3 regions of the Duganella sp. GW821-FHT07F09 genome follow, and region 2 is predicted to be linked to each of the others. Evidence: riboswitches for the same ligand, from Rfam matches in the RefSeq annotation. Region 2 holds a riboswitch; each other region holds the start of a gene.
What was found. Region 2 has a riboswitch for cobalamin ahead of AC07P1_RS02755 (MotA/TolQ/ExbB proton channel family protein). Riboswitches for the same ligand answer to the same signal wherever they lie in the genome.

Region 1 (3,536 bases), on a different contig from region 2:
CCGAAGATCGCGCTGCCGAGCGACGGCTTGATGCTGGCCGCCAGCCACGCCATCGGCTCGAACGCGCTGATCGAGGAGGAGGTGGCGGTGTTCCTGGCCGACGAGATGCTGAAGTACTACCCGCAGCTGCTGGTGGCGCGCTATGGCTTCAAGGATATCGAAACGTTCGACGGCATCGCGGTGGTGGAGGGCGTGGCGGCCAAGCGCGGCTTCCGCCAGAAGGGCGGCGACCTGGATTTCGAGAAGGCGTCGCACACCTTCCTGGGCGACTACCGTAGCGGCACATTGGGCCGCATTTCGCTGGAGACGCCGGCGTCGCGCAAGGAGCGGTTGGATACGTACGCGGTGGAGGCGGCGGCCAAGGCGGCCGAGAAAGCCGCGATCGCCGAAGCCAAGGCCGCCGAATACGCCAAAGGCAAACGCGGAACGTAAAACCACCGCATATCGCTCCGCCAAGGAGACACGTAGGGCGGATTAGGCGGAACGCCGTAATCCGCCATCGACGAGCCGCCAACACCGACCGCGTTGGTTACGCGCCGCCGAACCGGAAACTCGACACCGCCAGCGCCCCCATAAACGCATCCTCGTGATACGGCACGGACGCCGGCTCGTCTTCGGCCGCGCCCAACGCCACCATCAGCGGCAGCAAATGCTCCTCGCGCGGATGCGCCATGCGCGCGGCCGGCGCCTTTTCCCACTCGATCAACGCCGCCGAGCGCTCGGCCGGCGGCAGCGCCATGGCCGCCCGCAGCCAGCCGTCGAATTGATGCGACGCCGCCGCGCCCTGCGCGTTGAACGCCCGCAGATTGTGGTAACTCAGGCCGCTGCCGATGATCAGCACACCTTCCTTGCGCAGCGGTGCCAACAGACGGCCAACCTCCAGATGCGTTTTCGGATCGAGTCCCTGCTTGAGCGACAGCTGCACGATCGGCACGTCCGCGTTCGGATACACCGGGTACATGGCGCTGAAGGTGCCGTGGTCGAAGCCGCGCTGCCCGTCCAGTTGCGTGGGGTGGCCGCCGGCATCGAGCAGTTGTTTGATGTGCGCCGCCAGTTCCGGCGCACCGGGGGCGCTGTATTGCACCTCGTAGGTGTGCGGAGGGAAGCCGCCGTAGTCGTATAGCATCGGCGGCTTGGCCGACGACGACAGCATGAAGTCGCGGCCTTCCCAGTGGGAGGTGACGACCAGCACCGCCTTCGGCGTGACGCCCAATTGGCGCGGGATGTCGCGCAGCGAGGCGTCCAGTTTTGCGTAGAGGTGGCCTACTTGGTCCATCATGAATGGCCACGGACCGCCGCCGTGGGACAGGAAGTAGGTGGGGAGGGTTTGGGTGGTGCTCATGGTGGTGCTCCGGGTATGGTGTTGATATCCATACTATAGGGATGCCGGGGCCGGCGATCAATGCGCGAAATGTAGATAGGTCATATCTATTTCCTGAATCATGGAGGGCTGGTGGCGGCGCATGCGTGGCGGATTACGGCGTTCCGCCTAATCCGCCCTACGTGTCTCCACGGTGTTCTTGGGTCCCAGGTCTTGGTCGATGTTGGCAGGCGTATAATGCCCGGGTTCTGGTGCCTGCGCATGTGTTCACGTGCGCGGTTAAACGGGAAACACAGGCCGCTTTCGCACTCCGCGAACCGGCCAAGGTGTGCTGCCCCCGCAACGGTAACGCCTGCGCCTTGTCGAGATATCTCCGACAACCGCGCCGGCCAGCCCGGATATCGGCCAGACAGGGGGGAGCGCGCGCCGTCGACCGGCGCGCGGCTTCCGTACACTTCCGACTTGCGGGGACGCAGGCGCGGATGTCTCTTTTGAAAACGATTTGCCATGAATTCCTTCGCGTTTGTTCCGCCTTCGGCGCCACGTTTGCTGGCCGCCGCCGTTTCCCTTTGCTTCACCGCCGCCGCCATCGCCCCGGCCGCCGCCACCGCGCAGGAAGCCGTCGGCGCGCAGGTCGCCCAGGTGCTGGCGCCGGTCGTCATCACCGGCTCCCGCTTCGACGCCGATCCGGCCCTGGCGCCGATCGGCGCCACGGTGATCTCGGCCGAGGATATCCGCCGCTCCGGCGCCAGCGACGTCAATTCGGCGATCCGCAAGATCGGCGGTGTCTACGGCCGTCAAAGCCTGAACGGCAGCCCGGATTTCGATCTCGATCTGCGCGGCTTCGGCACCAACAGCAGCCAGAATCTGGTGATCGTTCTCGATGGCGTGCGCCTGTCGGAAAATGAACTGAGCACCGCCATCCTGTCGACCATTCCGGTCGATACGGTGGACCGCATCGAAATCACGCGCGGCGGCGCCAGCGTGTTGTACGGCGACGGCGCCACCGGTGGCGTGATCAACATCGTCACCAAAAATCCCGGTAAGAACACGCGCCGTGGCAGCGTTTTCGTCGAGGGCGGCCGGTTCAACGCCGGCGAGGCGCGCGTGTCGGCCGCGCAGGCTTGGGAGGGCTTCGCGGCCGATGCGACCCTGGGTCACCAGCGCACCGACAACTACCGCGACAACAACGAATTCAAGCAAACGCAGTTCAGCGGCGGCGCGCAGTGGTTCAACGAGGCCGGTCGCGTGGGCTTCCGTTACGAGGGCGCGCGCCAGGATATGCGTTTGCCAGGGGCATTGAACGAGGCGCAATTCAATGCCAACCCTCGCCAGGCGACCACGCCCGACAACTACGGCTCGCTCGACAGCGATCGCCTCACCGTTTTCAGTCAGTACCGGGTGGCCGGCTACGATCTGGCGGCCGACCTGTCTTATCGCAAGAAGAACGTCGATTCGGCGTACTTCTACGACGGCGGTTCGTCGGTCGGCACCAGCGACAGCAAGCAGATTCAGTTCTCGCCGCGCTTGCGCCGCTTGAGCGAGATCGGCGGTATGCTCAATGAAGTGGTGGCCGGCGTGGACCTGAGCAAGTGGGAGCGTACCGCCGCCAGCGCCGACGCGGAGCAGAAATCGAAGGCGTTTTATCTTCGCGACGAGCTGCGCTTCGACGCCGCGCATCAGGGCCGGATCTCGGCCGGGGTACGACGCGAGATTTTCGACAAGGACTTCAGCAGTTCGAGTGGTTTCGGTTCTACCGGCTACGACGTCGCGCAGGGACTGAACGCTTGGGAGCTGCAAGCGAGCTATATGCCGCTTGCCGGTGTGACGGTGTTCGGCAAGGTTGGTCAAAGCTATCGAATCGCCAACGCCGACGAGAACGCGCTCACGCGGGTGAGCAACGTGGCGCTGCTGCCGCAAAAGTCGCGCGATCTTGAACTAGGCGCCAGCTACGCCGACGCCTCGCGCAAGCTGACTGCGCGCGTGTTCCGTCATAACCTGAGCAACGAGATATTCTACGATCCGACTGTCAACGGCTTCGGCGCCAACGTCAACCTCGACCCGACCAAGCGCCGGGGCTTCGAGCTGGATGCGGAACAGCGCATCGCCACCGACTGGACCGTCAGCGCGCACTACCAGTATGTCGACGCCAAGTTCCGCGAGGGCGTCAACAGCGGCAAGCAGATGGTGCTGGTGCCGAAAAACACGCTGAGCG
Region 2 (3,536 bases):
CGACGCGGCTCTTGCCGTTTTCATCGAGCAGGAAGCGCAGCGGCACGTCGTACGGATAGCCGAACACCGGCAGCACGTTGTAGCCGCCCGCCTCAAGCCGCGCGACGATGGCCGCCAGCGGCAGGGTTTGCCCCGCCACCAGGCTGGCGCGGTAGAACGGCACGGCGATCCACGGCGCGCCGTTCTTGTAGTTGGCATAGCCCTGCAAATAATGCTCGTAGCTGCTGTAGGTGCGGTTGGCGGCGACGTCGTACAGGCCGACATCCGGCATCGCGTGCACCGGCGCCACCTCCAGTTTCGAACCGAAATGCTGGCGCAGGATGTGGCGCAGCAGGTTGCCCATGTTCTCGATGCCGCCCTCGCTGTGATACTGCTGGATGGTCTTGTCGTCCTGGACACCCATCTCGCGGATGCTGTCGTCGATGGCGCCGCCGACAGCGAACACGGGATGCCGCGACTTACTCAGCGCCTGCAGTTCGTCCTTGAGTCCCGCCATCGCCAGCCTGCCCTTGGCGTTGACGACCGCCACATCGGCGCTGGCCAAGGCATTGCGGTCGGCCTGCGTCATGCCGTTGTTGGGGATGATGCGGATGACGACATTGAGCGCCTTCAGCTCCGCCTGCAAACCGCGCACCGCCAGCACCGCCGGCCGCGACTCGACATCACCGAGCATCAGCGCCAGGGTACGCGGCGCCTGCGCCGAATGTACATAACCGACGATGAAGAAGGAAATCAGCAGCAGTGAAACAACTTCCAGTATTCCAAAACGCTTATTCCGGAACATATACGACCTTCCCGTCCGGCAGTTGGTAGGCGGTGCCCAGGCGCTTGCCGGATCCGGACAATGGCTTGTCGCTGACGCGGCTTACCGTGATCTCGGCGCCCTTCTTGGTCAGCACTTCAACCCGGCCGTCCGCACTCTTTTTGGCGATGGTGACTTCCGAATTCGGGTCCAGCAGGTCCATCATGTTCCAGGCGGAGAACAGCGCCAGCATCATGGCGACGATGAAGACGATGCTGGCGTCGAACAGATTTGCGACGCCGGCCAGCGGGTCCTCGGTGTGCTCGCCGATGCGGCTGTAACGGTGGCGGTTCATAAATCGCATGGCCATGTCAGGCCTCCACGCGCATCAGGTGCGGCTTGTGTCCGTGCGTCGCCAGCATGGTTTCGGCGGCGTAGGCGATGTCGGTCAGGTCGCTGCGCAGCCAGTGCTCGCGCACCAGGCTCAGGACATAGGCGCACACGCTGCACGCCAGGCCGACCACGGTGGCGGTGAAGGCGGTGGTCATCGATTCGGCCATCTTCGGCAAATTGCCCTGCGCCAGGCCGGCCAGCGAGATACCCATCGGGATCAAGGTGCCCATCAGACCGAGCGCCGGGCCGACCCGCACCACGAAGCGCACGCCGTCCAGGCGGCGCACGCCGGCGGCATCGGCGCGCTGCACCACGCGCTCGAGGCGCGCGTCGAGTCCCGGCTCGCCCTCCTGCGCCGTCAGCACGGCCGCCATGTCGTGGCGGGCGGTGGCCACCAGCATGCGCACGCCGCGCCGGCGCTCGAGCCATTCGGCGCCGAAGGTGCCGAAGCACACCAGCATATACAAGGTCAGCGCCGCGATCCCCAGCAGCACGGGCAGATACAGCACGTTGGAAATGGAGTACAGCAGCGTCTCGATCGAGCGGATGGCCGCGTCGGCAGGCAGGTTAGGCATTGAATGATCCAGCGACAGAAGCAAGCCACTCACCTCCCCGTGAGCGGATTGAAAGGAAGCGCCTGGGCGCTTCCACCTCTTTGGCCGGTATCCGGGCTCGCAAGCAAATCCACCTGACCTTCCCATGCAAAAGCACAGTGGCATAGCGAGGCGGATAGTCGTCTGGGACGACGCTTGTTTACCGTTGCGGGGGCAGCACATGTTGGCTGGCTGGGCCAGCGCCATGTTTCCCGTTTAACTGCGCATCCAGACGGACGCGCGGGCACCAAAACCTGGCGATTATACGTGGTTCCGGCGCGCCCGGACAGATACGCCGGGTCTCCGGGCTACCTGGGACCCGCGAGGCTTTGGAGAATGGGACAATCCGGCCTGTCGTTGCCCTTGCAGCAGCGCGCCAGCGTTTGCAGCGTGTCGCGCATTTCGGTCAGCTCGTCGATGCGCTGGTTCAGCTCTGCGACGTGGCCGAGGGCGATTCTTTTCACGTCGGCGCTGGCGCGCTCCTTGTTCTGCCACAGCGACAGCAGGTCGCGGATTTGGTCCAGGGAGAAGCCCAGCGTGCGCGCACGCTTGACGAAGCGCAGCGCGTGCAGGTCGTTCTCGCTATAGATGCGGTAACCCGATTCACTGCGCCGCCCAGGTGGAATCAGCGCGATGCTCTCGTAGTAACGGATCATCTTGGCCGAGACGCCGGAGGCGCTGGCCGCTTGTCCGATGTTCATATCTTCGCTCCTTCACTTACAGGTTGCGCGTCAGGCTTCCAGCGGCGCAGCAGCAGCGCGTTGCCGATCACGCTGACGGAGCTGAGCGCCATCGCGGCGCCGGCGACCATGGGGTTGAGCAGGCCGAAGGCGGCCAGCGGAATGCCGACCAGGTTATAGATAAACGCCCAGAATAGATTCTGGCGAATCTTGCTGTAGCTGCGGCGCGAGATCGAGATGGCCGCGGCCACCAGCGCCGGGTCGCCGCGCATCAGCGTAATGCCGGCGGCATGCATGGCGACATCCGTGCCGCTGGACATGGCGATGCCGACATCGGCGGCGGCCAGCGCCGGCGCGTCGTTGATGCCGTCGCCGACCATCGCGATGCATCTGTCCTGCCGCTTCATGGCACCGATGGCGGCGGCTTTGTCGGCCGGCAGCATGTTGGCGACCACCCTGCGGATGCCGAGTGACGCGCCGACATGATCGGCGCTGCCCTGGTTGTCCCCGGTCAGCAGCACGGTCTCGATATTCAGCGCGTGCAGCGCTTCCACGGCGGCACGTGCGTTCGGCTTGACACGGTCGCCGAAGGCCAGCAGGCCGAGTAAGCGCACCGGTTGCGGCGACTGCGTGGCAAGCCACGAGACGGTCAGGCCTTGCCGTTCCAGTTCGGCGGCGCGCGCCGCCAGCGCGGTGAGCTCGACGCCCTGCTCCTGCATCAAACGCGTGCTGCCGAGGATCAGCCGCATGCCGTCGACCGTCGCGGCGACGCCGCGTCCGGGCAAGGCGGCGATGTCGGCGGCGACGGCCGGGACGAAAAGCGCGCCGGCAGCACCATCCCCGGCGGCTTGCAGCACCGCGCGGGCCAGCGCATGCTCGCTGCCCCGCTGTACCGCCGCAGCCAGTTGCAGCAGATGCGCCTTGTCGATGGCGCCGGGCGCCGGCTCGCACACCGCCAGCGACGGTTTACCTTCGGTCAGCGTGCCGGTTTTATCGAAGGCCACGGTGGTGATGCGATGCGCCAGCTCCAGCGCCTGCACATCCTTGATCAGGATGCCGTGACGCGCGGCCACGCCGGTGCCGGCCATGATGGCGGCCGGCGTTGCCAATCCCAGCGCGCACGGACAG
Region 3 (3,536 bases), on a different contig from region 2:
GGCCCCATGAACACCCGCGAAATGGCGGTGGCATCGTTGTTCTGCATGTAGGTCAACAGGTGGTCCATGCTTGCGCTGGGCAGCGCGCTGCCGTAGGGCCGGAAGGTGTTGACCAGTTGCTGCCCGGTGCCGTCTTCCAGCACGATGTTGAAAATGTCCTGGCTGGCGCAGATCGCGCGCGCCTGGCCGTAGAACTGTTTGAGGTCGTCGCCGATCAGGCTGGGGGAGGTGGCGAGCGCCTTGAGCGTCGATTCGATGACGGCGAATTCCTTGTCGATCGCCATCGCGTTGGCGTGGGCGGTCGTCATCGCGCTGCGGATAAACGCCGCGCGCGCGAGCTCGTAGTCGGAGGCGATCATCTTTACCACCATCAGCGACGCTGGGACGACGCAGGCCACCACCAGCCAGATTAGTCTCGTTCGAATGGAGGGCGCGTGAGCTCGTTTCATGATTAATCCTACCTCGCTATATTTATTCTTGATGAGGCGCGATACCCCTTTTTTCGTAATATTACAACAAGGAAAGTGCATCCGTAACCCAGTCTATCCCTTTGTTTTTATTTTCTGTACGAAAATGTTTGGGTGGCCGATATGGTCGTGTGATGACTTGAGATTTATCGTCTATCATGTTGACGAGTCTCAATCAAAATCCATATTTCGGAGCCCCAATGCAACTCATCAGCTGTACGGAAGAACGCCACGCCGCAGCCATCCTCGCCATCTTCAACGACGCGATCGCCAACTCGACCGCGCTGTACGAGTATCATCCGCGCACGATGGAAACGATGAGGAACTGGTTCGCGGCCAAGCGCGCGGGCGGCTATCCGGTCATCGGGCTGGAGGACGGGGCGGGCGAGTTGCTGGGATTCGCCAGCTACGGCGCGTTTCGCGGCTTTCCGGCCAATAAATACTCGGTCGAGCACTCGATCTATGTGCGTGGCGACCAGCGCGGCAAGGGGCTGGGACGCACTTTGCTAAGCGCCATCATCGACGCCGCGCGGCAGGCCGACCTGCACATCCTGGTCGGCGGCATCGACGCGGCCAACGCGGCCAGCATCGCCTTGCACGAGCAGTTGGGATTCGTGCACGCGGGCACTATTCGTCATGCCGCCTTCAAGTTCGAGCGCTGGCTGGATCTGGCGTTTTACCAGCTCATGCTCGCCACGCCGGCGCATCCGGTGGACGGCTGACACCAGGACGACTCGACACCGACCCGCGCACGATGGCATGATCGTCTTGCAATTCCGCAGGCGCAGACCTATACTGCGCCGGTAGTCAGCTTCTGGTATCTGCAAATGATCGTTTGCAGATTTAAATGGGAAGCCGGTGCGTCGTTCCGCTGGAACGGCAATGCCGGCGCTGCCCCCGCAACGGTAAGCGAGGTTAAGGATTTGTACGATGCCACTGTGCGATTGCATGGGAAGGCGCAAATCCAGGTGTGTCCGGATGGACGCCCACTCGCCAGCCCGGAAACCAGCCAGTAGCGGTAAACACGTTTGTATTGCGGAGGGCGATACGGGTGGAGAACTGCCAAGGCTCGATCCGCGCATCTTCGTTCCGGTCCTCCCTGGCGCCGCATTCGTCTCTCCCCTGGTCCATCTTCCGATACGAGCTTTTCGACCCCGTGGTCGTCGCTGCTTTTCGGAGAAACCAATATGTCCATCAACACTATCCACGCCGGCCAGGCCCATGCCCCCGTGCATGCCCGTCCCGTCGCACTGAAAGACAAGCTGATGGCGGCCTTGATGGCCGCGAGCCTGGGCGCGGTGCTGTTGTTCGGCGCGGGGTTCGCGTCGATGGAAGCGCTGCATAACGCCGCCCACGACAGCCGCCATTCGGCGGGCTTCCCGTGTCATTGAGCCGCGCAGGGGCCGGCGCGGGCGCCGGCATGTTCAATCGCATGGTGCGAACCGCTGCGGCGGCCGGCCTGCTGGCCGGTTTGCTGCTGACCGGCGTGCAGCACCTGCAGGTGACGCGCATCATCGCGCAGGCCGAGGTGCTGGAATCGGCGGGCGGGGCGGAGCCGGTGGCGCATATGCACGCCGACGGCGCGCGGCATGTGCACGACGTGTCGCAGGAAGTGTCGCACGAAGCCCCGCACGAACATGGTGGCTGGCAGCCGGAGGACGGCGTCGAGCGCACGCTGTACACCGCGCTGGCCGACGTCAGCATGGCCGTCGGTTATGGCCTGCTGCTGGCCGCCGCCATCGGGTTGCGCGGACGGCCGGTCGACTGGCGTTCCGGCCTGTTGTGGGGCGCCGCCGGTTACGCGGTGTTCTTTCTGGCGCCGTCGGTCGGATTGCCGCCGGAGCTGCCCGGCACCGCCGCCGCGCCGGTGGCCGTCCGCCAGGGCTGGTGGATCGCGACCGCGATGTCGACCGCCACCGCGTTGGCGATGCTGGCCTTCGGCCGTCATTGGGCGCTGAAGCTGGCGGCCGTCGCGTTGCTGGTGGTGCCGCATCTGGTCGGCGCGCCTCAGCCGCTGGTCCATGCCAGCGTCGCACCGGAACATTTGCAGCGTTCCTTTGTCTACGCCACGGCGCTCGCCAATGGCGTGTTCTGGCTGGTGCTGGGCGCGCTGACCGGCTTCTTCCACAAGCGCTTCGCCGATCGATGAGAACCCACCACCGTCACTTATTCATGTGCGTCGGTCCGCGTTGCGCTCCCGTCGAGGGACGCGCGCAGGCCGTGTTCGAGCGCATGGGCGAAATGATCGACGCCCATCCGGAGCTTGCCGTCAAGCGCACGCGCACCCATTGCATGGTGGCGTGCCGCTACGAGGGACCGGTGATGGTGGTCTATCCCGAAGGCGTGTGGTACCAGCGGGTGAACGAGGCCAATGCGGAACGCATCGTCAACGAGCACTTGATCGGCGGGCGCGAAGTCGGCGACCTGATATTCCATCGCCTTGGTGAAGGCGATACCTGCGCACCGGAACCCAAAGATGATTGAAACAGCAGCCGGCCCGGCGCACGTAGCACTGCTGACGCATGCGTCCAACGATCTGACGGTATTGCACCAGGCGCAGGCGCAGCTGCCTTCGGGCTTCGCTGGCGTGGCGGGAGTCAACCTGCAGTCGCTCGATGCCGATACCTCGATGGCGGCGTTGTTGGCGGGGGATTTGCGCGCGGCGCGGGTGATCATCGTGCGCGTGTTGGGCCGACTTGGCGGCGTTCCCGGATTTACGGAACTGGTGGATCACGCGCGCCGCCATGGCCGGCATTTGATCGTCGTCAGCGGAACCGGTGAGCCAGATCCCGAGCTGGCCGCTGTGTCGGCGGTATCGGCGGACGTGCTGCAGATGACATTGAAGTACTTCCAGGCCGGAGGCAGCGCCAATCTGGCGCAGCTGCTGCGCTATCTGTCCGACCACCTGCTGTTGACCGGCTTCGGTTTCGAGCCCGCGCATCCGCTGCCGGAACACGGCATTTATCATCCCGACCTGGCGCCCGGAGCCGGCCTGGCGGATTGGCTGGCGCTGCGCGATTCGGCGCGTCCAAGCGCGGGCATCGTGTTTTATCGCGCCCACTGGATGAG

Region 1: another riboswitch for cobalamin. It lies ahead of AC07P1_RS13825 (TonB-dependent receptor); the one in region 2 lies ahead of AC07P1_RS02755 (MotA/TolQ/ExbB proton channel family protein).
Region 3: another riboswitch for cobalamin. It lies ahead of AC07P1_RS10165 (CbtB domain-containing protein); the one in region 2 lies ahead of AC07P1_RS02755 (MotA/TolQ/ExbB proton channel family protein).

What each region holds. Positions count from the first base shown of each region.
Region 1 covers NZ_JBWKQJ010000004.1:526,586-530,121, forward strand. Annotated here, with positions in the region: gene ylqF (ribosome biogenesis GTPase YlqF) at 1-432, shown strand, start outside; gene AC07P1_RS13820 (DODA-type extradiol aromatic ring-opening family dioxygenase) at 530-1,342, opposite strand; cobalamin riboswitch at 1,554-1,745, shown strand; gene AC07P1_RS13825 (TonB-dependent receptor) at 1,829-3,536, shown strand, end outside.
Region 2 covers NZ_JBWKQJ010000001.1:590,447-593,982, forward strand. Annotated here, with positions in the region: gene AC07P1_RS02745 (cobaltochelatase subunit CobN) at 1-784, opposite strand, end outside; gene AC07P1_RS02750 (DUF2149 domain-containing protein) at 771-1,112, opposite strand; gene AC07P1_RS02755 (MotA/TolQ/ExbB proton channel family protein) at 1,114-1,710, opposite strand; cobalamin riboswitch at 1,776-1,994, opposite strand; gene cueR (Cu(I)-responsive transcriptional regulator) at 2,037-2,429, opposite strand; gene AC07P1_RS02765 (heavy metal translocating P-type ATPase) at 2,426-3,536, opposite strand, start outside.
Region 3 covers NZ_JBWKQJ010000003.1:373,093-376,628, forward strand. Annotated here, with positions in the region: gene AC07P1_RS10155 (cache domain-containing protein) at 1-449, opposite strand, end outside; gene AC07P1_RS10160 (GNAT family N-acetyltransferase) at 668-1,189, shown strand; cobalamin riboswitch at 1,266-1,495, shown strand; gene AC07P1_RS10165 (CbtB domain-containing protein) at 1,655-1,858, shown strand; gene AC07P1_RS10170 (CbtA family protein) at 1,888-2,616, shown strand; gene AC07P1_RS10175 ((2Fe-2S) ferredoxin domain-containing protein) at 2,613-2,951, shown strand; gene AC07P1_RS10180 (cobaltochelatase subunit CobN) at 2,944-3,536, shown strand, end outside.